DNA from 3 places in the Denitratisoma sp. DHT3 genome. Region 1 is predicted to be linked to each of the others. Evidence: riboswitches for the same ligand, from Rfam matches in the RefSeq annotation. Region 1 holds a riboswitch; each other region holds the start of a gene.
The links. Region 1 has a riboswitch for S-adenosylhomocysteine ahead of ahcY (adenosylhomocysteinase). Riboswitches for the same ligand answer to the same signal wherever they lie in the genome.
Positions count from the first base shown of each region.

Region 2: another riboswitch for S-adenosylhomocysteine. It lies ahead of ahcY (adenosylhomocysteinase); the one in region 1 lies ahead of ahcY (adenosylhomocysteinase).
Region 3: another riboswitch for S-adenosylhomocysteine. It lies ahead of metH (methionine synthase); the one in region 1 lies ahead of ahcY (adenosylhomocysteinase).

Region 1 is NZ_CP020914.1:2,246,007-2,256,045, reverse strand. Features, by position in the region: gene B9N43_RS10400 (TetR/AcrR family transcriptional regulator) at 1-545, opposite strand, end outside; gene metK (methionine adenosyltransferase) at 982-2,148, shown strand; S-adenosyl-L-homocysteine riboswitch at 2,169-2,258, shown strand; gene ahcY (adenosylhomocysteinase) at 2,280-3,698, shown strand; gene metF (methylenetetrahydrofolate reductase [NAD(P)H]) at 3,721-4,551, shown strand; gene B9N43_RS17695 (TetR family transcriptional regulator) at 4,667-5,374, shown strand; gene cofH (5-amino-6-(D-ribitylamino)uracil--L-tyrosine 4-hydroxyphenyl transferase CofH) at 5,592-7,997, shown strand; gene B9N43_RS10370 (aldo/keto reductase) at 8,116-9,090, opposite strand; gene B9N43_RS10365 (YfhL family 4Fe-4S dicluster ferredoxin) at 9,309-9,566, opposite strand; gene B9N43_RS10360 (molybdopterin-dependent oxidoreductase) at 9,614-10,039, opposite strand, start outside.
Region 2 is NZ_CP020914.1:3,247,608-3,257,646, forward strand. Features, by position in the region: gene B9N43_RS15040 (TlyA family RNA methyltransferase) at 1-400, opposite strand, end outside; gene ahcY (adenosylhomocysteinase) at 446-1,855, opposite strand; S-adenosyl-L-homocysteine riboswitch at 1,913-1,976, opposite strand; gene B9N43_RS15050 (TonB-dependent receptor) at 2,095-4,443, opposite strand; gene B9N43_RS17240 (hypothetical protein) at 4,597-4,761, opposite strand; gene B9N43_RS15055 (TonB-dependent receptor) at 4,822-7,254, opposite strand; gene B9N43_RS15060 (SDR family NAD(P)-dependent oxidoreductase) at 7,576-8,337, opposite strand; gene B9N43_RS15065 (SDR family NAD(P)-dependent oxidoreductase) at 8,464-9,213, shown strand; gene B9N43_RS15070 (zinc-binding alcohol dehydrogenase family protein) at 9,254-10,039, opposite strand, start outside.
Region 3 is NZ_CP020914.1:2,431,759-2,441,797, forward strand. Features, by position in the region: gene B9N43_RS11170 (molecular chaperone TorD family protein) at 1-628, shown strand, start outside; gene metH (methionine synthase) at 664-4,290, opposite strand; S-adenosyl-L-homocysteine riboswitch at 4,469-4,560, opposite strand; gene B9N43_RS17205 (hypothetical protein) at 4,616-4,771, opposite strand; gene B9N43_RS11185 (TetR/AcrR family transcriptional regulator) at 4,973-5,629, shown strand; gene B9N43_RS11190 (cytochrome P450) at 5,770-7,023, shown strand; gene B9N43_RS11195 (rubredoxin) at 7,043-7,207, shown strand; gene B9N43_RS11200 (NADPH-dependent FMN reductase) at 7,273-7,821, opposite strand; gene B9N43_RS11205 (DHA2 family efflux MFS transporter permease subunit) at 8,088-9,473, opposite strand; gene B9N43_RS11210 (SDR family NAD(P)-dependent oxidoreductase) at 9,669-10,039, opposite strand, start outside.

The sequences.
Region 1 (10,039 bases):
ATACGGTTAACAATAGGCCCCATAACAACATCGGCCGCTGCATCGAGATTTAAATCTGGTGGAAGTTCATTTCGGGCAACGGACCTTTCTAAGACATCCATCAATGGCTGTCTTCGTGCCTTAAAAACAGGTGCCATCCTTTTGGCAAGTGCAGCGTCATGTGCTCTCTCGCCACCGATGGCAGCGAGAACTAGAGCTAATGGAGTTGAATTCAAAGAGTGCACAAAGTCCTTGAGTAGTTCTTCAAGATCATCAATGAGGCTTCCAGTATCCGGGGATTTTAAGGTTGGCAGTTCTTCAAACGCATCCATAACCAACGGCAACTTGGAAGGCCACCGTCTGTAAATTGTGGCCTTACCAACACCGGCCTTTGTCGCAACTCCAGAGATGGTGAGCCGTTCGTAGCCGATATCTGCGAGTAACTCTAGAGTTGCACTAAGAATGGCGCGATGAGCGTCATCGCTTCTCGGACGCCCTGGGGCTGCGTGACTTTTTCGCGACTTAGCCTTATTTCGTGAATTTGATTGGAGTGTGGCCTTCAGCATGCGTTTGATCTCCATCGTGTAGATCGATTCAGTGGGCAACATAAATCCCTTTCGCTTTTATCACACATTAGGGTGACCAGATCGAGCCCACCCTTATACGATATCAACAGTATCGTAAATAGTAAATCCATGTAGAGCGCGATGCTGCTTTCATATGGTGAAAAGTGTTAAATATCATGACTGTGTTGCACATATTGTGCATGGTTGACAATCTCAATACCAGGCTTGTAGTATAACAATACGCAACGCCTCGTATTGTTTATTGTAACGCACATGATTTTCAGGTGAGCGGCCGCCGAGTTAATTGGACAACTTGCGAGGCGGATGGGCCGGGTTGTTGGCTCGAAATATCGCTAAAGCGTCGACTGCCTTTGTTCCCCGGAGACTGTCGCGCCAAACGCAAAACCCGGGGAAAACTAAACAGGAGCAGCTCGTTATGTCTCAAGAATACTTTTTCACTTCCGAATCGGTTTCCGAAGGCCACCCGGACAAGGTCGCCGACCAGATTTCGGATGCCATCCTCGACGCCATCCTGACCCAGGACCGCCATGCCCGGGTTGCGGCAGAAACCCTGACCAACACTGGTCTGGTAGTGCTGGCCGGGGAGATCACCACCCACGCCAACGTCGATTACATCCAGGTCGCCCGGGACACCATCAAGGAAATCGGCTACGACAACACCGAATCCGGCATCGACTACAAAGGCTGCGCCGTTTTGGTGGCCTACGACAAGCAGTCCCCCGACATCGCTCAGGGCGTGAATAAAGCCTACGACGACAACCTGGACCAAGGTGCCGGCGATCAGGGCCTGATGTTCGGCTATGCCTGTGACGAGACCGACACCCTGATGCCCCTCCCTATCCACCTGTCCCATCGCCTGGTGGAGCGCCAGTCCCAACTACGCAAGAACGGCCGGCTTTCCTGGCTGCGCCCGGACGCTAAATCCCAGGTTACGGTACGCTATAAGGATGGCAAGGCCGATGCCATCGACACCGTGGTGCTGTCCACCCAGCACTCTGCGGACATTAGCCTTGATGACATTCGGGAAGCGGTGATCGAGGACATCATCAAGCCAGTGCTGCCCAAGGAACTGATCAAGGGCGAGATCAAGTATCTGGTGAATCCCACCGGCCGTTTCGTGGTGGGCGGCCCCCAGGGGGATTGCGGCCTCACGGGACGCAAGATTATCGTGGACACTTACGGTGGCGCGGCCCCCCACGGCGGAGGTGCCTTCTCGGGCAAGGACCCCTCCAAGGTGGACCGTTCCGGCGCCTATGCCGGCCGTTATATCGCGAAGAACATCGTCGCCGCGGGCCTGGCCAGCCGGTGCCTGGTCCAGGTGTCCTACGCCATCGGTGTTTCCCAGCCCACCAGCGTCTGGGTCACTACCTACGGCACAGGCAAGATTTCCGACGAGAAGATCGCCGATCTGGTGAGAAGGCACTTCGACCTGCGTCCCAAAGGCATCGTCAACATGCTTGACCTGCTGCGCCCCATCTACAAGAAGACAGCGGCTTACGGCCACTTTGGTCGCGAAAATGCTGGACTACCTTGGGAACTGACAGATAAGGCTGCCGCGTTGAGGGCGGATGCGGGTTTGTAGCATTGCATTAAGAAGCTTGTTATTCCGAGAGGCGCTGCAGCAGCTATTCCTATCTGGGAAGAACTGTCAGGCTCGGAACGACAAGTTGTAAGAAACGGCGCCTGTTCAACTCAATTTGAACGGAGACCATTATGAGTGTAAGTGCTGTATTGAAATCTGCCCCTGACTACGCTATTGCCGACCTGGGCCTGGCCGACTGGGGCCACAAGGAAATCCGCATCGCGGAAACCGAGATGCCCGGCCTGATGGCCATCCGCGAGGAATTCGCCAAGAGCCAGCCCTTGAAGGGCGCTCGCATCACCGGGTCGCTGCACATGACCATTCAGACCGCGGTTCTGATCGAGACCCTGGTGGCCCTCGGCGCTCAGGTGCGCTGGGCTTCCTGCAACATTTTCTCGACCCAGGATCACGCCGCCGCAGCCATCGCCAAGGACGGCATCGCCGTCTTCGCCGTCAAGGGCGAGAGCCTCACCGACTACTGGGACTACACCCACCGCATCTTCGAGTGGTCCGATGGCGGCCATTCCAACATGATCCTCGACGACGGCGGCGACGCCACCCTGCTGCTGCACCTGGGTGCCCGGGCCGAGCAGGACATCGCGGTGCTGGCCAAGCCCGGCTCCGAAGAGGAGACCATTCTCTTCGCCAGCATCAAGGCCAAGCTGGCCAGCGACAAGGCCTGGTATTCCACCCGCCTGGCGAAGATCAAGGGCGTCACCGAGGAAACCACCACCGGCGTCCATCGCCTGTACCAGATGCATCAGCGGGGCGAGCTCAAGTTCCCCGCCATCAACGTCAACGACTCGGTGACCAAGTCCAAGTTCGACAACCTCTACGGCTGCCGCGAATCCCTGGTGGACGGCATCAAGCGCGCCACCGACGTGATGATCGCCGGCAAAATCGCCGTGGTCTGCGGCTACGGCGATGTGGGCAAGGGCTCGGCCCAGGCCCTGCGCGCCCTCTCCGCCCAGGTCTGGGTCACCGAGATCGACCCGATCTGCGCCCTCCAGGCCGCCATGGAAGGCTATCGCGTGGTCACCATGGAATACGCCGCCGACAAGGCCGACATTTTCGTCACCACCACCGGCAACTTCCACGTCATCACCCATGAGCACATGGTGAAGATGAAGAACAACGCCATCGTCTGCAACATCGGCCACTTCGACAACGAAATCGATGTCGCTTCCCTGGAAAAGTACCAGTGGGAAGAAATCAAACCCCAGGTGGACCACGTCATCTTCCCTGATGGCAAGCGCATCATCCTGCTGGCCAAGGGGCGACTGGTGAACCTCGGTTGCGGCACCGGCCATCCGTCCTATGTGATGTCCTCCAGCTTCGCCAACCAGACCATCGCCCAGATCGAGTTGTTCACCAAGACCGCCGCGTATCCGGTGGGCGTGTATACCCTGCCCAAGCATCTGGACGAAAAGGTGGCCCGCCTGCAGTTGAAGACGCTCAACGTGCAACTCACCGAGCTGACCGATCAGCAGGCAGCCTACATCGGGGTGCCCAAGGAAGGCCCCTACAAGGCCGACCACTACCGCTATTAATGCTTTTCATGAATGAATAGTCATGACTAAGCAAATTTCATTCGAGTTTTTCCCTCCACAAACTCTAGAAGGTATGGAGAAGTTGAGGAAGACGTGGGAGGCACTGGAAAGCCTGAATCCAACATATTTTTCAGTGACATTTGGTGCTGGTGGATCAACTCGTGACCGGACCCTGGAAACGGTATTGCAAATACAGCGCTCTGGATTAAGTGCGGCGCCGCATTTGTCATGCATTGGGGCAACGCGAGATAGTCTCGGAAATATGCTGGAGGACTACAGAAGTGCAGGAGTAAGTCGCATCGTTGCCTTACGAGGCGATTTGCCTTCTGGATTTGTTGCGCCAGGTGAGTTTCGCCATGCGTCAGAACTGATTCAGTTCATCCGGCATGAAACTGGTGACTTCTTCCATCTGGTAGTCGCCGGATATCCTGAGGTTCATCCAGAATCGAAGTCCAACCGAGACGATATTGAAAATTTTGTTCGAAAGGTAGAAGCTGGTGCCGACTCTGTAATAACGCAATATTTCTACAACGTAGATGCCTACATACAATTTGTTGACCAGGTTCGATCACGGGGTGTCCATATTCCTATTGTCCCCGGCATCATGCCCATATCTAACTTCGAAAAAATCGTCAGATTTTCTGATGCATGTGGCGCGGAGCTACCGCGCTGGATGCGCAAGCGCTTCGATGATTTTGAGAATGATGCAGAGTCAGTAAAAGCATATGGTTTAGACCTCGTGTCGGACTTATGTAGGCGTTTGTTGGAGAGTGGCGCTCCGGGCTTGCATTTTTACACCCTCAACCAGTCACCGTTGGTGGCAGAAATTTGCCGTCGTATTGGGGTGGCTTGATCTCCAGAAGGCGGCAACCCCGCCTTCTGGAAATTCCAAGAAAACGGCAATAGGTCATTTGTATATCTGAAATACATCTTTAGCCAGTTGTTATTGGCCATTGGAGCATATTGATATGGCACGTAGGCGGAAAGAAGAGGCAGACCAAACCCGCTCCCGAATTCTTGAGGCGGCTGAACGAGTATTTTTGGCGCGTGGCGTCAGCCTGGCAAGTATGGATGAGATAGCAAGAAACGCCGGTGTTACCCGGGGCGCGATTTACTGGCATTTCACTGGCAAGCGAGATATTTTGAATGTGCTCTGCATGGAGCTTCGCATATGGCTACTGCAGGTTAAAGATGACCTAGCCGTACAACTTGATCTGCACGAGCCGCTAAATGCTGTAGCGCTTGTATTGAAGAAGTCGGTCGCGGATCTTGAGAATCATCAGAAGATTCGGAAGGCGCTAAAAATTATCCTCACTTGCTCCGAGTATCAGGAAGATTGCGGGCCAATCTGGAATGAGCTTCAGAATACCCAAAACGAACTACACCGCATGACAGCACTTGCTTACCACCAAGCCGCTTTACAGAATGCTTTGAAAGCTGAACTAGTTCCAGAACGGGCAGCGCAAGACACCCGCATTTTTATAGAGGGGTTAGTGAGTTTGATGGTGATGACGTCATTTGTTGGAAATGCTTCACAATTGATTGACTACCACATCGATTTGAGAAGAAAGGTCCCGGCAAGTGTCTGCAATTCTGATAACACTGGGGCAACATCAAAAGAGCAGCAATCACTTCATTCCATTAGAGCCCTTGAGCATGTTGGCGAGTGGTTATAAAAATTGCGAAATTAGCTACAGCAGATGAATCTTAATTTCTGGGCAATCGTTTTAATGTCCCGTTTATTCTAATAAGACCGTTTTCATGTTTTCCGACGAAAACCACCAGGTAAAAAATACCCTTGCAGGCATAGGATTCCCGCAAGAGAGAGCCCTGTCGCAAGCAACTGCGAATGCTGCCGCTGAAGCATTAATCCGGCAAGGATTCCACCAAGTAGTGGAACATTTCACTGTCCAGAGCCTCCACCTGTCCAGCGACACCCGCAAACTGAACGCCATCATCGACACGGCCCGCCAGGGCCATCGCCTGAGCCGGGAGGAGGCCCTGGCCCTGGCCGACTGCCAGGACCTGCCCGCCCTTGCGACAGCGGCGGAAGCCCTGACCCTGGAAGGCTTCGGCCGCATCGTCACCTATTCGCGCAAGGTCTTCATTCCGCTGACCCAGTTGTGCCGGGATGTCTGCCACTACTGCACCTTCGCCCAGGCGCCCCGGGAACTGGCCAGCCCCTACCTCAGTCCCGAGGAAGTCCTGGCCATCGCCCGGGCCGGCGCCACCGCGGGCTGCAAGGAAGCCCTGTTCACCCTGGGCGACAAGCCCGAGCTGCGCTACGGTGCCGCCCGTCGTGCCCTGGACGAGATGGGCTACGCCAGCACCCTGGACTATCTGGAAGCCATGGCCCGCCTGGTATTCGAGGAGACGGGCCTCTTGCCCCACCTCAACCCGGGAATCATGAGCGCCGAGGAAATGGCCCGGCTGCGCAAGGTCTCCTTCTCCATGGGCATCATGCTGGAATCGGCCTCGCCCCGCCTGTGCGAAAAGGGCATGCCCCACCATGGCTCCCCCGACAAGGACCCGGCAGTGCGCCTGGCCTGCCTGCGCACCGCCGGGGAACTGGCGGTGCCCTTCACCAGCGGCATCCTGATCGGTATCGGCGAAACCCGGGCCGAGCGCATTGAATCCCTCTTGGCCCTGCGGGACCTGAACGACGAATTCGGCCACATCCAGGAAGTCATCATCCAGAACTTCCGGGCCAAGCCCGACACCAAGATGGCGGATGCCCCGGAGCCCTCCCTGGACGAACATCTATGGACCCTGGCCGTGGCCCGCCTGATCTTCGGTTCGGCCATGTCGCTCCAGGCGCCCCCCAACCTCCAGCGCGACGGCCTGGCAGCCCTGGTGGGTGCCGGGGTCAATGACTGGGGCGGCGTCTCCCCGGTAACTCCCGACCACGTGAATCCGGAGGCCCCCTGGCCCCACCTGGTGGAACTGGCCGCCGAGACCACGGCGGCGGGACGCCACCTGGCGGAACGCCTGGCCCTGGCGCCGGCCCACGCACTGCAGGCGGCGCGCTGGGTGGATGCCGCCCTGATGCCGGCCCTGCTGGCCCGCATCGACATTTTTGGTCGTGCCCGCACCGATAGTTGGCACGCTGGCGCCGGACACCCCATGCCGGTCCATGCCGCCGCCTGGGTGGATCCGGAGCGTCCCATTGCGCCCCATCCCGAGATCGCCGCCATCATCGACAAGGCACGGGCCGGGGCCGATCTCTCCGAGGCCGAGATCGTCGCCCTGTTCGACTCCGAAGGCGACGACTTCCGCGCCGTGCTGCGGGCCGCCGATCAGTTGCGAGCCGAAGTGGTGGGGGACGGCGTCTCCTTCGTGGTGAACCGCAATATCAACTACACCAACATCTGCTCCTACCGCTGCAATTTCTGCGCCTTCGCCAAGGGTCGGGCCACCCCGGAACTGCGGGGCCCGGCCTACCGACTGGACCCGGCCCAGGTGGCCGACATCGCCGAAGAAGCCTGGAACAAGGGCGCCACCGAGGTCTGCATGCAGGGCGGCATTCATCCCGAGTACACCGGCCACACCTACCGGGAGATCATCGAGGCGGTGAAGGCCCGGGTGCCGGACATGCATCTGCACGCCTTCTCGCCCCTGGAGATCCATCAGGGGGCCAGCACCCTGGGCATGGGCCTCCACGACTACCTGCGCATGCTGAAGGAGGCCGGCCTGTCCACCCTGCCCGGCACCGCTGCCGAGATCCTGGACGACGAGGTGCGGGCGATCATCTGCCACGACAAGCTCAGCACCCAGGAATGGCTGGAAGTGGTGCGGGCCGCCCACGAGGTGGGTATCAAGACCACCGCCACCATCATGTACGGCCATGTGGACCGGGCCGAGCACTGGGCCCGCCACCTGCTGCACATCCGCAACCTGCAGAAGGAGACCGGCGGCTTCACCGAATTCGTGCCCCTGGCCTTCGTGCATATGGAAGCGCCCATGGGCCGCCGAGGCAAGTCCCGGGCCGGCCCCACCCTCAAGGAATCCCTGCTGATGCACGCCGTGGCCCGGCTGGCCCTGCACCCGCTGATCCCCAACATCCAGACCTCCTGGGTCAAGATGGGGGGGCAGGGAGCAGCCCTGTGCCTCCAGGCCGGCGCCAACGACCTGGGCGGCGTGCTGATGTACGAATCCATCACCCGCTCCGCCGGCGGCACCCATGGTCAGGAGCTCTCGGCCCAGGCACTGGAGAAGCTGGCCCGCAGCATCGGCCGACGGCCCTGGCGAAGGACCACCCTCTACCAGAAATTCATGGAATCTATGAATCGGGTAGCATAGTCATCGGGTAAAACCCTGCCAGCCGTTTATTACGGCTGGCAGGGTTTTGTCGCGTAAGGCCTCAAATCAGCCAGTCGGCGATTTTCTCGTTCTCAGCATTACGCTTGACATCTCCATCTCAAGCCTCCCTCAATTGACGCAGCTCCTCGGCGTCGAGCCGGATTGCACAAGCCGCGATGCTTTCCCGCAGCTGGGCGAGAGAACTGCAACCGATGATGGGCACCGTCGCCAAGGGCTGGGAGGTCAGGTAGGCCAGCACGATATCATTGACCGAGGCACCGAGACGGATGGCGATGGCCTTCAGCGCGTCCACCTTGCGCAGATTGGCATCGTGGTAATAGAGGGCGGCCACATCCGGGGAAATGGCCTCCTTGGTCGTACTGGTCGCCAGCTTGCTGAAAATGCCCCGGCTCTGCCCGGAGTAGGGAACCATGGTCATGCCAGCCTGGTGAAGCACCTGGTAGCCGTCCTCGTAGTAGCCCCCTGGCGCGTAGGTCATCATGGCTGCACGGTTCGGTTCGGCCAGGCCCCACATGGGCTGGCAGGCGACAAAGCCCCCATGACCCAGGCTGGCCGCGTATTGCTGGGCCTCCAGGATGCGGTCCACGCTCCAGTTGGAGCAGCCGAAGTGGCGGATGCGGCCCGCCTGCTGGTGGCCGATCAGCGCATCGACGATGTCCTTCACCGGGCGGCTCTGGTCGTCCCGGTGCAGCCAGTAGAGATCGATGAAACCGACTCCCAGCAGTTCCAGGCTGCCCGCCAGGTCGGCCGCTAGATGATCCGGGGTCACCCGCGGCGCGTAGTCGCCCTTGCGGTAGTCGAACTCACAACCCTTGGTGGCCAGCACATAGCCGGCGCGGGGTTTTCCTTTCAGCAACTCGCCCAGGGTGCGCTCACTGGCGGCGTTGGGAATGCCGGGAATCCAGTCGCCGTAGGAATGAGCGGTGTCGATGAAATTGCCGCCGCCGGCAAGGAAGGTCTCCAGAATCTCGCCCGCCTTGTCTAGGAGCTGCGCGGTACCGAACATGTTGGTGCCCAGGCAGAGCTGGCTGACATTGAGGTCCGTATTGGCAAGAGATAGTTTCTTGAGCATGGCTGATCCTTTTGTCGGTAAAGCCTGAAAAAGCCCACAGGAATCCGAGGGCCGAAAAATATACAGCCGACCTGCTACCCGGAAACGGTCGACAAGATTCAGTCGTTACATAACAGGCGAGCCGGTTGTGTGGAAATTACTTTGCGCGTTGTTTGGTGATGAAGTCGTCGAGTGTCTTTTTCAAACACCGCCCGCGCGAATAATCGTGGTTGAGAAGCTCAGCAGGCGTTAAGCGCCACCAATTTTAAAAACTTGGACATCAATTCACTCTGCTGCTCTATGTGGACAGGATCTGGAAAGATGCAGTCGACTGGACAAACCTCTAAGCACTGCGGTTCGTCAAAGTGCCCTACACACTCTGTGCACTTGGCCGAATCAATAATGTAAATATCATTACCCTGGTAAATTGCATGATTAGGACATTCACTCTCGCAAACATCGCAGTTGATGCATTCATCATTAATCATCAAAGACATAGTAAAGCCTCGAAGTTTGGACTGGGATTGACTAATCCAACATCTCGTCACTGAGCCGGATAAATCTTTACTCGTGCGGCGCATTCCGCCTGGAGAGTAGATGGCCCCATATATTTCAGACCATGGCCTAGCAGACTGTTGAAATGGCCTGGTCCGTGCCCCTTGGCCACCGCGGCGTCGGTGATGTGGCCCCAGCAACCGATGGTACCCAGCACCTCGGGGTGGATGGTCTCGGTACATTTCAGAGTCCCCTCGATGCGGCCGTGGGGGGATTCGACGCAGACCCGCTGGCCGTCCTCCAGCTTCTTTTTCCGTGCTGTGGCGGAATTGATCAGGATGCGGGAAAAATACGGATCGCGTTCAGCAGCTTCCAACAACCAGACATTCGTGGCGGGTACAGTTCCCGCACCAACGCCTCCCATGGCAGTTCTCCAATTCATTACGTAAAGGTCGAATTCCGGCGGTTCACTCTC
Region 2 (10,039 bases), 1.0 Mb from region 1:
CCTGGAGCAGGCAGTCGGTGAAGCCGCCGGTGCTCTGGCCCAGGTCCAGGCAGACCCGGTCCCGCGGGTCGATGCCGCTCGCCGCCAGGGCGCCGGCCAGCTTGAGGCCGCCGCGCGACACGTAGCGGTCGGCATCGTCGTCGGCCACCGTCACCTCCGCGTTCGCGGGCAGCGATTGGGCAGGCTTGACCACCGCGACGCCGTCCCAGGAGACGCGCCCAGCCTCGATCATCCTTTGCGCGGCGGCGCGCGACGCCGCCAGGCCGTGCGCCACCAGCCAGGCGTCGGCGCGCAGCGCGTCGCCCTGCGCCTGCGCCGGCACGGGTGCTGGCACCGCCTCCCGCTCGTGCCGGGGCGGCTTGCGCTTCGGCGCGCGGGAATGGAAGGAGTTCATTGCCATGGCGGTTGGGCAGCGGCTCGATGACGACCCATCAATCGCGGTACGTCAATACCGATAGTGCTCGGTCTTGTACGGCCCCTCCACCGGCACGCCGATGTAGGCGGCCTGCTGCGGCGTCAGCGTCGTCAGTTGGACGTTGAGCTTCTTCAATTGCAGACGCGCGACCTTCTCGTCGAGGTGCTTGGGCAGCGTGTAGACGCCGATCGGATACTCGGCGGTGCGGGTGAACAGCTCGATCTGGGCGATGGTCTGGTTGGCGAACGACGAGGACATCACGTAGGACGGATGGCCGGTGGCGCAGCCCAGATTCACCAGGCGGCCCTTGGCGAGCAGGATGATGCGGTTGCCGCTGGGCAGGATGACGTGGTCGACCTGCGGCTTGATCTCCTCCCACGGGTACTGTTCGAGCGAGGCGACGTTGATCTCGGAATCGAAGTGGCCGATGTTGCAGACGATGGCCTGGTCCTTCATCTTCACCATGTGGTGGTGGTCGATCACGTGCACGTTGCCGGTGCAGGTGACGAAGATGTCGGCCTTGTCGGCGGCGTAGTCCATGGTGACGACGCGGTAGCCTTCCATCGCCGCCTGCAGCGCGCAGATCGGGTCGATCTCGGTGACCCACACTTGCGCGGAGAGCGCGCGCAGCGCCTGCGCCGAGCCCTTGCCGACGTCGCCGTAGCCGCAGACCACGGCGACCTTGCCGGCGACCATCACGTCGGTGGCGCGCTTGATGCCGTCGACCAGCGATTCGCGGCAGCCGTAGAGGTTGTCGAACTTGGATTTGGTCACCGAGTCGTTGACGTTGATCGCCGGAATCTTCAGCTCGCCGCGCTCGTGCATCTGGTAGAGGCGGTGCACGCCGGTGGTGGTCTCCTCGGTGACGCCCTTGATCTGGGCCAGCCGCGTCGAGTACCAGGCCGGGTCCTGCTTGAGCTTGGCGCGGATCGAGGCGAACAGCACGGTGGCCTCCTCGCTGTCGGGCTTGTCGAGCACCGAGAGATCCCGTTCGGCCTTGCTGCCCAGGTGCAGCAGCAGCGTGGCGTCGCCGCCGTCGTCGAGGATCATGTTGGAGTAGCCGCCATCTTTCCATTCGAAGATGCGATGGGTGTAGTCCCAGTAGTCCTCCAGCGACTCGCCCTTCACGGCGAACACGGGGATGCCGTCCTTGGCGATCGCGGCGGCGGCGTGGTCCTGGGTCGAGAAGATGTTGCACGAGGCCCAGCGCACCTCGGCGCCGAGCGCGGTCAGCGTCTCGATCAGCACGGCGGTCTGGATGGTCATGTGCAGCGAGCCGGTGATGCGCGCGCCCTTGAGCGGCTGGCTCTTCGCGTATTCGTCGCGGATCGACATCAGGCCGGGCATCTCGGTCTCGGCGATCCGGATTTCCTTGCGGCCCCAGTCGGCGAGCGCGAGGTCGGCAACGACGTAGTCGAAATCCTGGGTAGCTTGAGTCACAGCGTGGTACTCCTATGGCTGTGACCGGGAAGGATGCGGCTCACCCTCCCCGGTCGGGTCAGGCGAGCGCCGTTCTGAAATGTCCGAGCCTGGGGGGAGACCCTCGCAGCGCTCCTCGGAGGCGGCGGATTATAACCGTTGCCGCCACCCCATGAAAAACGGGCGCCGATGGTCATGCGACCATCGGCGCCCGCAAGATGTTGCCGTCCGGGGAGCGGAGATCCGCCCCTCCGGAATTCTTACCACTTGTAGTTCAAAGAGACACCGTAGGTACGCGGTTCCGTCCACTGGGCGACGCGATAGTAGCCACCGACGTCGATGTGGCCGAGCATCTTCTTCTGGTCGGTCAGGTTGCGCACCCACAGGGACAGGTCCGCGGCGCCCGGGCCGCCCACCGGCACGCCGGACAGCAGCAGACGGGCATTGACGAAGGTCATCGCCGGAATCGTCGACTCATCCACCGAGTTGCCCACGTTGACATTGGTGCCGACCGCCGTCTTCTGGCCACTGTAGTTGTAGTACTTGGCCGAGTAGTTGACATCGAGGATGCCGCGCAGCGTGCCCCACTGGGTCTTGGCCAGGCGGCCGTCCAGGCTCACGCTCAACTGATGCTTGGGCGCGTAGCCGAGCACGGTGTTGGACGCCACGTCGACCAGGGCGCCCCACTGGTTGCGGCCCAGGTACTCCTTGAACTTGGCATCCAGGTAGCCGTAGTTGGTCTGGAGTTTCCAGCCCGGCGCCAGCACGAAGCTGCCTTCCAGTTCGAAGCCCTGGCTCCGCGACTTGCCGGCATTGACGATCACCGGCGTGGTGCCGCCCGGGGGCAGCAGGGAAACGTGGAAGTCCTTCACGTCGGTGCGGAACACGGTGGCGTTCACCTGGGCCTTGCCGTCCCAGAAGCTGGTCTTCACGCCCAGTTCATAGGCGGTCGAGCGCTCGGGTTGGAAGGGCGTCATCGCTTGCGCCGACGTCGGGGCCTCCAGGGAGAAGCCGCCGCTCTTGAAGCCCTTGGCGACGCGGCCGAAGACGTTGACGCTCTCGTTCAGGCGATAGCTCAGGGCCATCACCGGCGTCGTGGCGGAGAAGCTGGCCGTATTGCTCTGGGGCGTCCAGGTCGGCTGATAGGCCACGGTGCCGTAAGCGGCTCCCGCGCTGGCGCCTACCGGCGTGTTGGGGCCGGGCATGGCGAAACCGGAAGTCGTGTAGATCTTCCAGATGTCGCCGCCCTTTTCCTCCGTGGTGCGGCGTACGCCCACGGTGGCCGTCAGCGCGTTGGTGAGCTTGTAGTCGACCTGGGCAAAGACCGCCTTGGCATCGGTCTTCACGCGGTAGTACGGCATCTGGTAGTAGGGGCCGCGGGGGTCCATGCCGAAGTTGTAGAACAGGCCGTTCTGGAAGCTCAGGGTGTTGCCGTCATCCCGGAACTGATAGTAGCCCAGCACGTAGTTCATGCGCTCGGTGTTGCCGATCCACTGGAACTCGTGCGAATAGGTGTCGTAGTGGGTGTCCTTGCCGGCGTTGAAGATGGGCAGCGGCGTGCCGTCCAGGTCGGTGCTGTCCTGGTAGCGCATCTTGCGGTAGCTGCCGATGTACTTCAGGCTGTTGTTGGCGTTCAGCTCGTAGTTGGCCGTCAGCATGTGGCCGGACACATCCAGCTTCTGGAAATACTGGCGGTTGGGGTCCGAGCCCACCGAGGAGGGATAGCCCGCATTCACGTACTGGGCCATCTGCGCCCGCAGACCGTTGAAATAGGGGTCGGTGCCGGTGACGAGCGGCGACGTGTACAGCTTGTTGTAACCCGTCGTGCTGATGAGGGAGCTGGGCGACGACGGCATTTCGTTGATGGTGCTGGTGTCGTAGGCGTAGTCGATCTTGAACTTCGGGCTGATGTCGAAGTTCGCCGCCAGACGGGCCGACTGGCGATTCTTGTCGCCCCACTTCTTGCCTGTGGGGTTGTTGATGAAGCCATCCTGCTCTTCGTTGCGCAGCGCGAAGCTCAGGCTCATCGCGCCGACCTTGGGCAGGTCGATGGACGCCCGCTCGACGTGGCGATGGCGGTTGCCCAGCTCGATGCCCACATTGCCACTGAAGACGCCGGCGGGCTTGCGGGTGATGAAGTTGATCGCGCCGCCCTCGGTGTTGCGGCCGAACAGCGTGCCCTGGGGACCGCGCAGCACTTCGATGCGTTCCAGGTCGGCGATTTCAAACAGGGAGCCCTGGTTCTTGCCGACGAAGACGCCGTCGAGGTAGAGGCCCACGGCGGGGTCGGCCCAGATGCCGGGCTGGCCGGAGTTCAGACCCCGGATGGCGACCGCCGAAATCAGGGGAGAGCTGTTGTTGGGCTTGATGGTGACGTTGGGTACCAGGCCGTCCAGGTTCTTCGCGCCTTCCAGACCGCGGGTCTCCAACTGCGCGCCGCCGATGGCGGCGATGGAAATGGGCACATCCTGCAGGCGCTCGGCGCGTTTCTGGGCGGTGACGATGACTTCTTCCAGCTTGCCTTCGTCGGCGGTGGCGCCGCCGGCATAGGCGGCCGCGATCATCAGGGGAAGTGCGCGCACGATGGCCGTGCTCTTACGGTAACGCATTGAAATTCTCTCCTACCGGTTCGAAATGGAGGTCCATGGGCATGGAGGAATCTTGCCAAGGCCATGGCCGGACGCGGATGGTAGATCGTGGTGATTCGTTGTTGGGGTGATGCCTGCATAGGCAGGAAAAAGTGGCTCGATATCGACTTGCGACTATCCGTCTGCCGGGCCGGTGTTCTTTTTTAATCGTTTGATTAATAGCGGTATCGAATTGAAGTTCACGATTGTTGTATTGCCGCGACATTCGGTGGCGGCAATGGGGGGCGGCAGACGCGCATTTCCGTTTTCCACGAATGAAAAACGGGCGCCGATGGTCATGCGACCATCGGCGCCCGCAAGGTGTTGCCGGCTACGGGCGGAAATCCGCCCGCGCGGCGATTACCACTTGTAGCCGAAGGACAGGCCGACCATGCGCGGCTCGGTCCAGGTGGCGACGCGGTAATAGCTGAGGTCGATGTAGTTCACCGGCTTGCGGACGTTGGCCAGGTTGCGCACCCACAGCGACACGTCGGCGCGGCCCGGTCCGCCGACCGGCACGCCGGCCAGGGTCAGGCGGGCGTTGACCAGGGTCTTGGACGGAATCAGGCACATCTCGGCATCGTTGGCGCCGCCCGCGTTGGGCGCGGCCAGGCTCTTGTTGCCCGCGAGGTTGTACATCTTGTCGGTATAGGTGACGTCCACCACGCCGCGCAGGGTGCCCCAGGCCGTCTTGGCGATGCGTCCATCCACGTTCAGGTTGATCGTGTGCTTGGGCGCGTAGGCCGGCGTCCGGTTGCTGGCGGTGTCGATCAGTGCGCCGCCGTTGTTCAGGCCGTTGTCCATGTACTGGTCGAACTTGGCGTCGATGTAACCCCAGCTCGCGCCGACGCGCCAGCCGTCGGCCACCACGAACTGGCCTTCGAGCTCCAGGCCCTGGTAGGTGGCCTTGCCCGCGTTCACGATGATCGAACTGGTCGTGCCCGCCACCAGCTGGTTGGTCTGCAGGTCGGTGATCTTGTTCTGGTAGAGCGCGCCGTTGATCTTCGCCTTGCCGTCCAGGAGGGTCGCCTTGAAGCCCAGTTCCGTCGTCGTGGATTTCTCCGGATTGAACGGCGTGGTGCGGGCCGCCGTCACCTGGGCCACCGAACCGCCGCCGGCCTCGGCGGCGAAGCCGCCGGAGCGGAAGCCCTTGGCGATGCGGCCATAGACGTTGAAGCCGTCATTGAACTTGTAGGTCAGGCTCAGCGCCGGCGTGGTCGAGGCGAAGGACTTCTTCGCCACGGCATGGAACACCGCCGGGTAGGCGACCGTCGTGGCGCCGGTCGGCTGCTTGGCGTAGTCCAGCGCCACGCCCGGCGCTATTACGGAAAGCGGATCGCCGAGGGAGGTGGTGACCGGGATGAGGGTGCCCAGGTTGATGAAGGCGGGCAGGCCGGCGGCCGTCATCGCGCCGTCGAAGGTGGTGCCGGTGCCGTACTGGCTGGAGTCGACGCCCTTCTCGTCGATGGAGCGGCGGACGCCCAGGCTGCCCGACCACTTGTCGTTGAAAGCGTAGTCCAACTGGGCGAACAGGGCCTTGGCCTCGACGCTGCCGGAGAAGTCGGTGGCGAAGTTGAAGCCGCCGCCGCTGGTCTGCGGGTTGTAGGTGTGGCTGCGCTCCTTGTAGGCATAGTAGCCGGCGACGTAGTTCAGGTTGCCGCTGCTGCCCACCCATTGCAGCTCATGGGAGTCGGTCTGGAGCTGGGTCGTGCGCCGATAGGCGTAGATGTTGGCGGTCACGCCGTCCAGATCCAGTGAGTCGGACCAGTCCATGTGCCGGTTGGAATAGATGTACTTGACCGTGTTGTTGGAGTTCACCTGGTAGGACAAGGTCAATGCGTGGTTGTCCGTCTTCATCTTTTCCCATTCGGCGATGCCGGGCGTGGTGTTGCGGGAAGAGGGGAAGCTGGTGGAGGCGCCCGCGATGATGGCGGCGCGCTGGGCGTAGGCGTTGTTGGCCGAGGTGTTGGTGGTGACGGGGCCCTTCCAGCCATACGGCGTATAGAGCGAAACCGGCAGCGGGGTGTTGTCGACGTCGGTGTGATCGAACGTGTAGTTGGCCTGGAACTTGGGCGTGACGTCCAGGGTGGCGGCGAGGCGATAGGACTGCTTGTCCACCTTGCCCGCGTCCTTGCCGGTGGTGGCGTTGCTGACGTAGCCGTCGCGCGTCTCGTTGCGGGCGGCCAGGCTCAGGTTCAGGGCGCCCATGCGCGGCAGGTCGATGGCGACGCGCTGGACGTTGGCGCCATGATTGCCCACGTCCAGGCTCACGGTGCCGCCGAACACGCCGCTGGGTTTCTTGGTCACGAAATTGATCGCGCCGGCCAGGGTGTTGCGGCCGAACAGGGTGCCCTGGGGGCCGCGCAGCACTTCCACGCGCTCCAGGTCGACGATGTCGAACAGGCCGCCCTGGTTCTTGCCGGCATAGACGCCATCGACGTAAGTGCCGACCGCGGTGTCGAGGAAGATCGAGGGCGAACCCGAGCCGCTGCCGCGGATCGAGATGATGGACATGGTGCTGTTGCCGGAGTTGCCGTAGCTCACCATCAGGTTGGGGGCGAGGGACGAAAGATCCTTGCTGCCTTCGATGCCGCGGGTCTCCAGTTGGCTGCCGCTGATCGCGGAGATGGAGATGGGCACGTCCTGCAGGCGTTCGGCGCGCTTCTGGGCGGTGATGATGACTTCTTCGAGCTTGGTTTCGTCCGCGATCGCACCGCCGGCGTAGGCGGCGGCGATCAGCAGGGGTAGTGCGCGTACTGCGAGGGTGGGTAGTGCGCTCTTCTTGTCACGCATTGCAATTCTCCTTCGAGTCGAAAAACTGAGGAGATGGCTACCCCCGTCAGTCATCGTTTTGGGGGAGGAACGCCACCTGAAACACTAAAAAGTGCCGCCGGCGATGATAGGGGTACCTGTAATGAGTATGCGGACACTGCTGCCTGAGCAGTTAATTGCCAAGGCGCGCAATGAACCTTCCGTTTGGGTGCCTGCAAGCGTTTGTTGCAAATAATCGAATGAATTTAAAGAACAATAAATCGATGTTCGTGATTGTTGCGCCAAGTCCACAAGGCTGGGCGGCGAGCCTGGGCATCGTTCGGAGGGGGCGGGGGCGGACGATCAGCGCATGGTCGAGCCGCCGTCGACGCTGATCACCTGGCCGTTGATCCATTCGCCCTCTGCGGAGAGCAGCAGGGCCACCATCGCGGCGATGTCCTCCGGCTTGCCAAGACGGGTACTGCGGGTGCGCTTCACCGCCGCATCCGCGAAGCCTTCCGGCAGGGTCTTGAGATTGTTCTCGGTCACCACGAAGCCGGGCGCCACGCAATTGGCGCGGATGCCGTGCTGTCCCCAGCGCGAGGCGACGTGGCGCATCAATGCGTTGAGGCCGGCCTTGGCCATGGCGTAGCAGGGCCGCTCCTCCTCGCCGATGAAGGCGGCGGCCGAGGTCGTATAGACGATGGCGCCGCCGCCCCGCTTGAGCAGCTCGGGGATGGCGGCGCGGGTGCATAGCAGGTGGCCGCGCAGATTCACCGCGATGGTCTGGTCGAACACGGCCAGGTCCACGTCCACGGCGTTGCTGTCCCGGAAGATGACGGACAGGTCCGCGGCGTTGACGTGGATCAGATCGAGGCCGCCGAAGGTGTTCACGGCCTGGGCCACCATGGCCTGGACCGAGGCTTCGCTGCCGATGTCGCAGCCGACGCCCACGGCGCGCCCGCCCGCGGCGACGATGCCTCGGGCAATGCCCTCGGCGTCGTCCGGATTCAGGTCGCCGATCACCACGGCGGTGCCCGCCTGTGCCAGCCTGCGGGCCGTGGCGCCGCCGATGCCGCCGCCGCCCGCGACGATGGCGACCTTGCCGTTCGATGAATGATTCATGCTGCAACTCCTGTCAGGACGATGGGAAGAACTGGCCCGCGCCGCCGAATCCGCGGCGCTCGAATTTGGAATTCAATTTAAAATTACAGGATTAATCTTATCAAGATCGATCGAGGGGGAGCCGGCATGGGCAAGCTGGAAGGAAAACGCATCATCGTCACCGGCGGCGCCGGCGGCATCGGCAACGCCGCCGTCAGGCTGCTGGCGGCGGAGGGCGCGCGGGTCGCCTGCACCTACAACAACGCGCGGCCGGAATTGCCGGCCGGGGTGTCGAGCCGCCGCTGCGACGTCGCCGACCGGGAGGACGTGTTCCGGGTTTTCGATGCCTTCGCGGCGGAGTTGGGCGGACTGGACGCCCTGGTCCATGCGGCGGGCGTTCATGGCAGTTGTCCGGCGGACCAGGTCGATGCGGCGAACTGGAACCGCATGTTCGATCTCAACGGCAAGGCCGCCGTGTGGACCAACCAGGCCGCGTTCCGCCACCTGAAGGCCGGCGGCGGCTCGATCGTCAACATGGGCTCGGTGGAGGGGATTCGCGGCAACGCCGGCAACGCCGTGTATGCCGCCTCGCGCGGCGCGGTGATGGCCTGGACCCGCAGCATCGCCCAGGAATGGGGCTGCCACGGCGTGCGCGCCAACTGCGTGGCGCCGGTGATCGCCACCGAGATTTTCCAGCGCCAGCGCCAGACCATGGACGCGGCCACGCTTCAGGCCATGGACGCGGGCCTGGCCAGGCTGATTCCGCTGGGCGGCAAACTGGGCGATCCCTCGCGCGATCTGGCGCCGGTGCTGGTGTTCCTCGCCGGCGACGATTCCCGCTTCATCACCGGGCAGACCATCGCCGTCGACGGCGGCTTCATGATGCTCGGCTCCTGACCGGCGCATCGATGGCGGGCCGGCGGCCGTGCGGCGGCGCTCAGGGCTCCGCCACCTTCAGCACCAGCTTGCCCCGCGTGTGGCCTTCCTGGATCAGCCGGTGGGCGTCGGCCGCCTGGGCCAGGGGCAGGGTCCGGATCGGCGGCAGCCGGACCTCGCTGGTGGCGACCAGCCCGGCGATGCGCGCCAGTTGGACGCCGCAGCCCTTGTCGGTCATCGTCGAAAAGATGCGGGTGACGCCCCGCGCCGCGGCGGCGGCGAAGCTGGCCTCGATGTCGCCGTCGTCGGTCAGGGTCGGGATGCTGACGAAGACGCCGCCCGGACGCACCAGCGCCAGCCCGTCGGGCAGGGTGCTCGCGCCCACCGCGTCGATCAGCAGATCCAGCCCGCCGGGCGCCCAGTCCGCCACGGTGGCGGCGATGTCCTCGCGCCGGTAGTCGATGGCCCGCTGCGCCCCCAGTTCGCGCACATAGTCCAGGTTGGACGTGCCGCAGGTGGCGGCCACGGCGGCGCCGGCCCAGCGGGCGAACTGCACCGCGAAGCTGCCCAGGCCGCCGGAGCCGCCGTGGATCAGCACGCGCTGCCCGGCTTTCAGCCCGCCCCGGTCGAACAGCGCCTGCCAGCCGGTCAGCGCCGCCACCGGGATCGCGGCGGCGGCCTCGAAGCTCATGCCGGGAGGGATGAGGGCCACCCGGTCGGCGTCCGCCACCAGGTATTCGGCATAGCTGCCCCAGGCGCCCTGGCCGTGGTTGCCGGGCGTGAACACCCGATCGCCCGGCCGCAGGCCGTCGACGCCCGCGCCCACCCGCTCCACCACGCCGGCCGC
Region 3 (10,039 bases), 190 kb from region 1:
GCAAGCCCGCAGCCACCTGCGCTGCCACGCCTACGGCCTGCTGGCGGCGCTCATCGACTATCCGGACGACGCCTTCCCGCCCCTGGTCGCCGACGGCCGGGCGATGCGGCAGTGCCGGCAGGTGCTGGGCGCACTCCACCCCGCCCTGGAAGCGTGCGTCGCCTGGCCGGACCTCGCCGACGCGGGCGACGGCGCGGACGCCCTGGCGGTGGAATACACCCGCCTGTTCGACGTCGCCGGCAGCGGCGGCCCCCTTTGCCCGCTCCACGGCGGCGGCTACCGCCCCGATTCGCGGATGCAGCTGCTGCGGGAACTGGTGCGCTTCTACAACCACTTCGGGCTGACCACCGAAGCCGCGCCGGCACGGGAACTGCCCGACCATCTGGCGACCCAGCTCGAATTCCTGCACTACCTGAGCCGGCTGGAGAGCGACTGCCTGGCGCACGACACCGACGCCGACGACTGCCGCCGGGCGCGCCGCGACTTCCTCGAACGCCACCTGGCCCCCTGGCTGCCGCAACTCGCCCGGCGTCTGGCGCAGCACCAGGCGCTGCCCTTCTACCGGACCCTGGGGGAGCTGCTGGCGCGCTTCATCCGTCTGGAAACGGAAGCGCCGGCGCTCTCCTGAGCGCCTGCCGCGCTCCGATCCCTGGCCAGCCCTGGCTACAGGAGCGGCGCCAGCCAGCGTTCCGCCTCGCCCACCGACATGCCGTTGCGGCCGGCCCAGTCCTCGGCCTGGTCGCGGCCGATCTTGCTGACCGCGAAGTAATGCGCCCGCGGATGGGCCAGGTAGAAGCCCGACACCGCCGCCGCCGGGGTCATCGCGTAGCTCTCGGTGAGCCTCATGCCGATCCGCGCCTCGACGTCGAGCAGCCGGAACAGTCCGCCCTTGGCGGTATGGTCGGGGCAGGCCGGATAACCCGGCGCGGGGCGGATGCCCTGGTAGGCTTCCGCGATCAGCGCGTCGTTGCCCAGCGCCTCGTCCGCCGCGTAGCCCCAGTATTCCTTGCGCACGCGCTCGTGCAGCCATTCCGCGCAGGCTTCGGCGAGCCGGTCGGCGAGCGACTTGAGCATGATCGCGTGATAGTCGTCGTGGTCCGCCTCGAACTCGGCGAGCTTCTTCTCGATGCCGATGCCGGCGGTGCAGGCGAAGGCGCCGGCATAGTCGGCCACTCCACCGGCATCCGCACGCGGGGCGACGAAATCGGCCAGGCATTCGTTGGCCTTGCCCTCGGGCCGCTGGTGCTGCTGGCGCAGGCCGTGCCAGGTCATCAGCGGCGCGCCTCGCGCCTCGTCGGCGTAGAACTCGATGTCGTCGCCGCGGGCGTTGGCCGGGAACAGGCCGAACACCGCGCGCGCGGTCAGCCACTTCTCGGCGACGATGCGCGCCAGCATCGCCTGGCCATCCTTCAGCACGCCGCGCGCCGCCTCGCCCACGGTGGCGTCGTCCAGTATCTTGGGGTAGCTGCCGGCCAGATCCCAGGTCTGGAAGAAGGGGCCCCAGTCGATGTAGCGCGCCAGCGTCGCCAGGTCGATGTCGGCCAGCACGGTGATGCCCGGCGTGCGCGGCTTCACCGGCGCGTAGTCCAGGCGCGTCGCGTTGGCCCGCGCCGCCGCCAGGGGCAGCAGGGTCACGCCCTTCTTCTGCGCGTGCTGCTGGCGCACCCGATCGTAGTCGGCGGCGATCTCCGCCTTGTAGGCGGCGGACTGCTCCGCCGACAGCAGCCTGGTCACCACGCCGACGGCGCGCGAAGCGTCGGGCACGTAGATCACCGGACCGCGATAGCCGGGGGCGATCTTCACCGCCGTGTGCGCCCGGCTGGTGGTGGCGCCGCCGATCAGCAGCGGGATCGCCCCGCCCTCCGCGTCGCCGGCGCCGAAGCCCTGGCGCTCCATCTCGGCGGCGACGTGGCTCATCTCCTCCAGCGAGGGCGTGATCAGGCCCGACAGGCCGATCACCTGCGCACCGTGCTCCCTGGCGGCGTGCAGGATCTTCTCGCAGGGCACCATCACGCCCAGGTCCACGACTTCGTAGCCGTTGCAGCCCAGCACCACGCCGACGATGTTCTTGCCGATGTCATGCACGTCGCCCTTGACCGTGGCGACCACGATCCGGCCCTTGCTGGCGGCGCCGCTCCTGCGCTTCTCCTCCTCGATGAAGGGCACCAGGTGGGCCACGGCCTGCTTCATCACGCGGGCCGACTTCACCACCTGGGGCAGGAACATCTTGCCGGCGCCGAACAGGTCGCCGACCACGTTCATGCCGGCCATCAAGGGCCCTTCGATCACCGCCAGCGGCGGCCTGCCCGCGGCTTCCAGGGCGGCGCGGCACTCCTCGGCATCGGCCACCACGAACTCGGTGATGCCCTTCACCAGCGCGTGCTCCAGGCGCTTTTCCACAGACCACTGGCGCCAGGCCAGGTCCTGGACCTGTTCCTTCGCCTGGCCCTTCACCGTCTGGGCGAATTCCACCAGGGCGTCCCCGGCCCCCGGCTTGCGGTTGAGCACCACGTCCTCCGCCTTTTCCCGCAGCACCGGGTCCAGGTCGTCATAGACGCCGAGCTGGCCGGCGTTGACGATGCCCATGGTGAGCCCGGCCCGCACCGCGTGGTAGAGGAACACGGTGTGGATCGCCTCGCGCACCGGCTCGTTGCCGCGGAAGGAGAAGCTGACGTTGGAGACCCCGCCGCTGGTCCTGGCGTGGGGCAGATTGGCGCCGATCCAGCGCACCGCCTCGATGAAGTCCACGGCGTAGTTGTCGTGCTCGGGGATGCCGGTGGCGATGGCGAAGACGTTGGGGTCGAAGATGATGTCCTCGGCGGGGAAGCCGTCGGCCACCAGCAGATCATAGGCGCGCTTGCAGATCCCGGTCTTGCGGGCGAAGGTGTCGGCCTGGCCCTGCTCGTCGAAGGCCATCACGATCACGGCGGCGCCGTAACGCTTCGCCAGGCGCGCCTGTTCGAGGAATTGCGCCTCGCCCTCCTTCATCGAGATGGAATTGACGATGCCCTTGCCCTGCACGCACTTGAGGCCGGCCTCGATCACTTCCCACTTGGAGGAGTCCAGCATCAGCGGCACGCGGGCGATGTCCGGCTCGCAGGCGACGCGGTTGAGGAACTGCACCATCGCCGCCCGCGAATCCAGCATCGCCTCGTCCATGTTCACGTCCACCACCTGGGCGCCGTTCTCGACCTGCTGGCGGGCCACGACCAGGGCGTCCTCGAAGCGGCCCTCCAGGATCATGCGGGCGAAAGCCTTGGAGCCGGTGACGTTGGTGCGTTCGCCGACATTGACGAACAGCGAGTCGGCGCCGACGTTGAACGGCTCCAGGCCCGACAGGCGCAGGCGCGGCTCGGGCGCGGCCGGGGCGCGCGGCGCGAGTCCGGCGACCCGCTCGGCGATGGCGCGGATGTGCTCGGGCGTGGTGCCGCAGCAGCCGCCGACGATGTTCACCAGCCCCGAGCGGGCCCAGTCGCCGATCTCCTCGGCCAGCATCGCGGGCGTCTCGTCGTAGCCGCCGAAGGCGTTGGGCAGGCCGGCGTTGGGGTGGGCGGAGACCAGGCAGTCGCACAGGCGCGAGATCTCCTCGACGTGCTGGCGCAACTCCTTCGCCCCCAGCGCGCAGTTGAAGCCGAAGGCCAGGGGCTGCGCGTGGCGCAGGGAGTTCCAGAAAGCCTCGGGGGTCTGGCCCGACAGCGTGCGCCCGGCGGCGTCGGTGATGGTGCCGGAGATCATCACCGGCCAGCGCCGCCCCGCTTCGTCGAAGAAACGCTCGACGGCGAACACCGCGGCCTTGGCGTTCAAGGTGTCGAACACGGTCTCGATCAGCAGGATGTCGGCACCGCCGTCGGTGAGGCCGCGCGCGGCTTCGAGGTAGTCGGCCACCAGTTCGTCGAAGGTGACGCTGCGGAAGCTGGTGTCGTTGACGTCGGGCGAGAGCGAGGCGGTGCGGCTGGTGGGGCCGATCACGCCGGCGACGAAGCGCGGCTTGTCGGGCGTCGAATACTTGTCCGCCGCCTGCCGCGCCAGGCGGGCGCCGGCCAGGTTCAGTTCGTGGGCCAGGTCTCCCAGTCCGTACTCGGCCTGGGAGATGCGCGTCGAATTGAAAGTGTTGGTCTCCAGGATGTCGGCGCCGGCCGCCAGGTAGGCTTCGTGGATGCCGGCGATCACCTCGGGCCGGGTCAGCAGCAGGAGGTCGTTGTTGCCCTTCAGTTCCTTGCCGTGGTCGCGGAAACGCTCGCCGCGGTAATCGGCCTCGGCCAGGCCGTGGCGCTGGATCATGGTGCCCATCGCGCCGTCGAGGATCAGCAGGCGCCGCGCGGCCAGGGCGCGCAGTTCGGCGCTGCGGTCGGGCTGCGGGGCGGCGTCGAGGACAGTGGGGGTGTGGGGGGTGGTCACGGCAATCTCCAATCCATGACCGGAACCGGAGCGCCGATGCGGCTCACCTGTATCCCGGTCAATATTCCAGGTTCGGTGAGCGCCGTTGGAGAATTCCGAGCCTAGGGCCGGGGCTGGACGATCTTCGGTCCGGCCCGCTACCTTGCAGCGCTCCTCGGAAACGCGCGCATTATAGCGTCGGGCAGGCGACATGGGTCGCCGCTGACGCGGGCACCCCCTATTCGGTGCGATAGCCGATGCGGACGCCGCCCCAGTGGCGTCCCTTGACATAGACCGGCGCCGAGATGTCGTGCATCACCTCGCCGGTATCGCGGCGGTAGGTCTGGATCAGGAACGGCAGCGTGTGGCGCCCGGTGCCGGCGTAGCTTCCCATCAAACCGACGGCGAGAAGCGCCGTGCCGCACACCAGTCCATGACGACGGGCTGACCACCCTGGATAGTCGATCGATCCGTTCCATCGCACTTCCTCCTTTGCCTTTGAAGGACAGGAGCGCAAGGCCGAGGGCAAAGACTTACATCATCCTTATGGCGCCCCCAGCGGCAAACGCCACCGCTGGCGAATACCCTCGATAGAATGATGACCTTTCCGACCTGCCCGTCCTGTCACCTCATGGAAAGCCCCGCGGAGACCTCATCGACCGCCGACCGCATCCTCGACGTCGCGGAAAACCTGTTCGCCGCCAAGGGCTACAAGGCCGCGTCGCTGATCGAGCTGGCCGAGCAGGTGGGCATTCGCCCGCCCAGCCTCTACAACCATTTCCGCAACAAGGAGTCGCTCTACAAAGCCGTGCTGGAACGACTGCTGGGCCACTTCCAACCGCTGATCGCCGAGGCCGCGACCTTCTCCCCGCACGACAAGAACGCGGTCCTGGCCTGGACTCGCCAGATGGTGGAACTGCACTTCCGCCATCCCAACTTCGCCCGTCTGCTGCAACATGCCGCCCTGGCCGAGGCGCCGGGTACGACGGAGATGCTGACCCGGTTCTTCCGCCCCCTGTTCGCGCCGTCCGCCGGCGGCGGCGTCACCTTGTCGCCCCCCTTGCTGCCCTGGGCCACCATGGCCTTCCACAACGTGCTGGTGTCCTACATCACCATGGCGCCGCTGTACCGCAACCTGATCAACCAGGACCCGTTCTCGGCGGAAGCCCGGCAGCGCCATCTGGAGATGGTGCTGGAAATGGTGAACTCCGCCCTGACGCGTCCCGAATCCCCGTTCGCCTCCGCCGCCTGAACGCCGCCCCGCCGAACCGGCAACGACCATCGAGGCACATCGCACCCACCGTGCCCATTGACACTACAGACTAATAGTTGTTAGCTTGCCGACTCCATAACAAGGCGCGTTCCCCCGCGCATCCAACAAGGAGACGACCCGTGACAGCAACCCCCAACCCCCGTCTGCCCGACGGCATCGACATTTTCAGTCCCGCCGCCTACGGCGATGAAGCCCGGCTCCATGCCGATTTCACCCGTCTGCGCCGCGACATGCCCGTCGCCTGGGTGGACCGGGAGCCCTACCGACCGTTCTGGACCGTGGTATGCAACGAGGACATCAAGCTGGTCGAGAAGAACCACGACATCTTCGTCAGCGCGCCGCGCCTGACCCTGATTCCCAAGGCCATCGAAGAAGCCACCCTGCAGATGTTCGGCTCCCGCACCGGCGGGTCGCGCACCATCCTCGACATGGACGAGCCCGACCACGCCAAGTACCGCGACGTTTCGGCGCGCTGGTTCATCGGCAGCGGGCTGCGCAAGCTCACCCCGCGGATCGAGGCCATCGCCGACAGCTTCATCGAGAAAATGAAGTCGATGGACGGCCGCTGCGATTTCGCCAGCGACATCGCGGTCTGGTATCCCCTCGAAGCGATCACCTCGATTCTCGGCGCGCCGAGCGAGGACGGCCCCTACATCCTGCGCATGACCCAGGCCCTGCTCGCCGCCGGCGATCCCGACCTGCAAAAGGAAGGCGACTACGGCATGGCCGCCTACGGTGAATTCATGGGCTACCTGGGCAAGCTGCTGGCCGACCGCCAGGCCAACCCGACCGACGACCTCACCAGCGCGATCGCCAACGCCCGGATCGACGACAACCCCATCGGCATGATCGAGGCGCTCTCCTACATGATGGTGACGATCACCGCGGGCCACGACACGACCTCGGCCGCGCTCGCCGGCGGCATGTACGGCTTCATCACCCACCCGCAGGAGATGGACAAGCTGCGCGCCGATCCGCAGCTGATGCGCAACGCCAGCAACGAGATCTGCCGCTGGGTCTCGCCGGTGCGTCATTTCGTCCGCACCGCCACCGAGGACTTCGTCCTGCGCGACACGACCATCCGCGCCGGCGACGCCGTCGTCCTCTTCTATCCCTCGGGCAACCGCGACGAGACGCTGTTCGAGAATGCCGACGCGTTCCGTATCGACCGCGACACCTCGGGCCACGTCGCCTTCGGCTACGGCGTGCACGCCTGCGTCGGCCGCCAGCTGGCGCTGTTCGAACTGGACGCTTTTTTCAGCCGGCTGATCCCGCAGTTGAAGCGCATCGAACTGGCGGGCGAACCCAAGATGATCGCCTCCAATCTGGTTGGCGGCTTCCGCAGCCTGCCCGTACGCTACGAATTCAACTAACCCCACCCTGGAGCGACAAATGAAACGCTGGATGTGCATGACCTGCGGCTTCGTCTACGACGAGGCCCTGGGCCTTCCCAATCACGGCATTGCCCCCGGTACCCGCTGGGAAGACGTGCCGGCGGACTGGATCTGCCCCGACTGCGGCACTCCCAAGAGCGACTTCGTGATGGAGGAGTTCTAAGGAAACGCGGATCAAGTCCGTTCGCCCTGAGCCCGTCGAAGGGCTCAGGGCGAAGGGGGCGAGCCTCACTCAACCCAGGCGGCGAAACTGTTCATGAATTCCTGGATGAAGGTGCGCGTACCGTCGTTGGCCAGGTTGCCGGCCGCGTCGAACAGACTCGCGGCGCCGCCGATATAGGCCTCCGGCTGCGCCATCACCGGCACAGCCAGGGAAACCAGCGACTGGCGCAGATGATGATTGGCGCCGAAACCGCCGATCGCGCCCGGCGACACGCTAATCACCGCGCCGGGCTTGCCGCTCCAGATGCTCTGGCCATACGGACGGGAGCCGACGTCGAGCGCGTTCTTGAGCGCCGCCGGCACCGAGCGGTTGTACTCGGGCGTGACGAACAGCACGCCGTCGAACGGCCGCATCCGTTCGCGGAATGCCGTCCATTCCGGCGCCGGCAGGCCCTCGTCGTCGCCGTCCTGGTTGTAGAGCGGCAGCTGGCCGATCTCGACGATCTCCAGATCGAGCGCGGCGGGCGCGCAGGCGATCAACGCCTTGGCCATCTTGCGATTGAAGGACTGCTTGCGCAGGCTGCCGACGAGTACCGCGATTTTCTTGGATGCCATGGTGCGTTCCTCCCTTCCGGAGTCGAACATCGTGAAATGCCGCCACGGCTGGAAAATTCGGACTCCGGGCGCGGCGGAAACGGTTTGGTGAAGATTCCCTTTATAGCGCAGCGTGAAAAACGAGCTTTTCCGCCGCGCCGCCGCAAGGAAAAACGGCACGCGGCGAAGCCGCAACGCATCGGTGCCCCCACAACGTTCCCCCAAACACCCGAGCGCAGCGAGCCGTATCGAACCCCCCGGAGGGGGGCGAAGGGGGGCGAGCCTTTCTACCTCCGGCTCGCCGCCACGATCGCCAGTCCCAACGCCACCGCGATCAGCAGATAGCCCTCGCTGAACGCCGTGGCCAGGGCCTGGGCATCGCCGCCCAGGACGCCGGCGCGCCACTCGACGTAGGCCGCGGCGCTGGCCACGCCCAGCACGCCGCCCAGCTGGCGCAGATAGTTGAGCAGCATCGAGGCCTCGCTGAGCACGCGGCCGTGGAGGTCGGAGAGGGAAGCCTTGTTGATCGGTGTGAGAGCGAAGCTCTGGCCGACTCGGCCGACCACGGTGACCAGGATGAAGCCCAGGTAGGTCACGGCGGCACCGTAATGCCACAGCGCGACGAAGGACATGGCGAACACCGCCAGGCCGGCGACGATCAGGGGACGCGGCATCAGGCGGTCGGCCAGTATCCCGGCCAGGGGGAAGGTCAGCGACAGGGCCAGGGTACCCGGCATCTGCGCCGCGCCGGCGTGGGCGGCGGAAAAGCCGAGCACGTTTTGAAGGAATACCGGCATCAGGTAGGCGGAGCCGTACATGCCGAAGCCCATCAGGAAATTCACGCCCGAACCCAGCGTCAGATGGCGCAGCCGGAACAGCTCCGTGCCCAGGATCGGCGCCGGCGCCCGGCGCAGATGGACGATGAAACAACCCAGGGCCGCCAGCGTCACGCCCATGCAGGCGCCGGTCCAGCTCAGGCTCGGCTTGCCCGTCGGGCTGGTGAACGAGGCCAGCCAGGCCAACGTCAAAAGCGTCAGCAGGCTCATCCCCAGCCAGTCGAAGGGCGCATTGCCGCCCGGCGCCTCATGCCGCAGCAGACGACGGGCGCCCCACCAGGCCAGGAGGCTCACCGGCACCGGCAGCAACGACACGGCGCGCCAGCCCCAGAGATCCACCAGCACACCGCCCACCGCCGGCGCCAGCGCCAGCGCCAGCGTGACGGACAGGGAATTCACGCCGAAGGCGCGGCCCTGGCGGTCCGGCGGAAACAGGCGCATCACCACGATCGCCCCCATCGGCGCCATCATCGCCGCGGTGCAGCCCTGGATCAGGCGGGCGGCCAGCAGCAGGCCGAAACTGGGGCTCAGGCTGCCCAGGAAACTGCTCACCAGCAGCACGGCCATCGTGCCCTCGAAGCAGCGGCGCAGGCCGAAGCGCTGGATCAGCCAGGGCGCCGCCAGCATCCCGACGGTGCTGGCCACCATGAAGGTGGTGACCACGAACTGCACGCTGTCGTGGCCCAGACCGAAATCCCGCATCAGGGCCGGGATGGCCACGTTGAAGCTGCCGCTGGGCAGGATCGAGGCGACCACGCCCAGCGACATGACCAGCATCACCCACCACCTGCGGCGCGGGTCCGGGCTTTCGACGGCAGGCGAAGGGACGTTGCTCATCGTCGATGCGGCGGCACACCCGGCGTCAGCGTGAAAGCGGCAAGCCAAACAGTCGAGCGCAGCGAGCCGATACCGTCACCTCCCCCGGAGAGGGGGAGGGTGGGAGGGGGCGGGTCTTTTTGCTGCTTCCCCGGCCAACCGGCACCGTCCCTCATCGCAGTCTCTCCTCGTTGGTTCCGGTTTGGCCGATTTGCGTCAGATAGCAGTCTGGCCGCCGTCGATGACGAAGTGGGAGCCGGTGACGAAGCGGGCCTCGTCGGATGCCAGGTAGGCGATGATGCCGGCGATTTCCGCCGGGTCGGCGCCCGGCAGCACCAGCGGCGCGAGGCGGCCGAAGAGGGCGAAGTCGGCGCCTTCCGGGGGCACCACGCCGCTGGTCATCGGCGTATGCACGTGGCCCGGACAGACCGCATTCACCCGCAGCCCGCGCGAGGCGTATTCCACCGCCAGGGCCTTGGAGAGCATCAGCACCGCGCCCTTGCTGGCGCTGTAGGGCGAGTTGTAGGGCGTGCCGACGATGCCCGCCGCCGAAGAGATGTTGACGATGTTGCCGCGGGTCTCCAGCA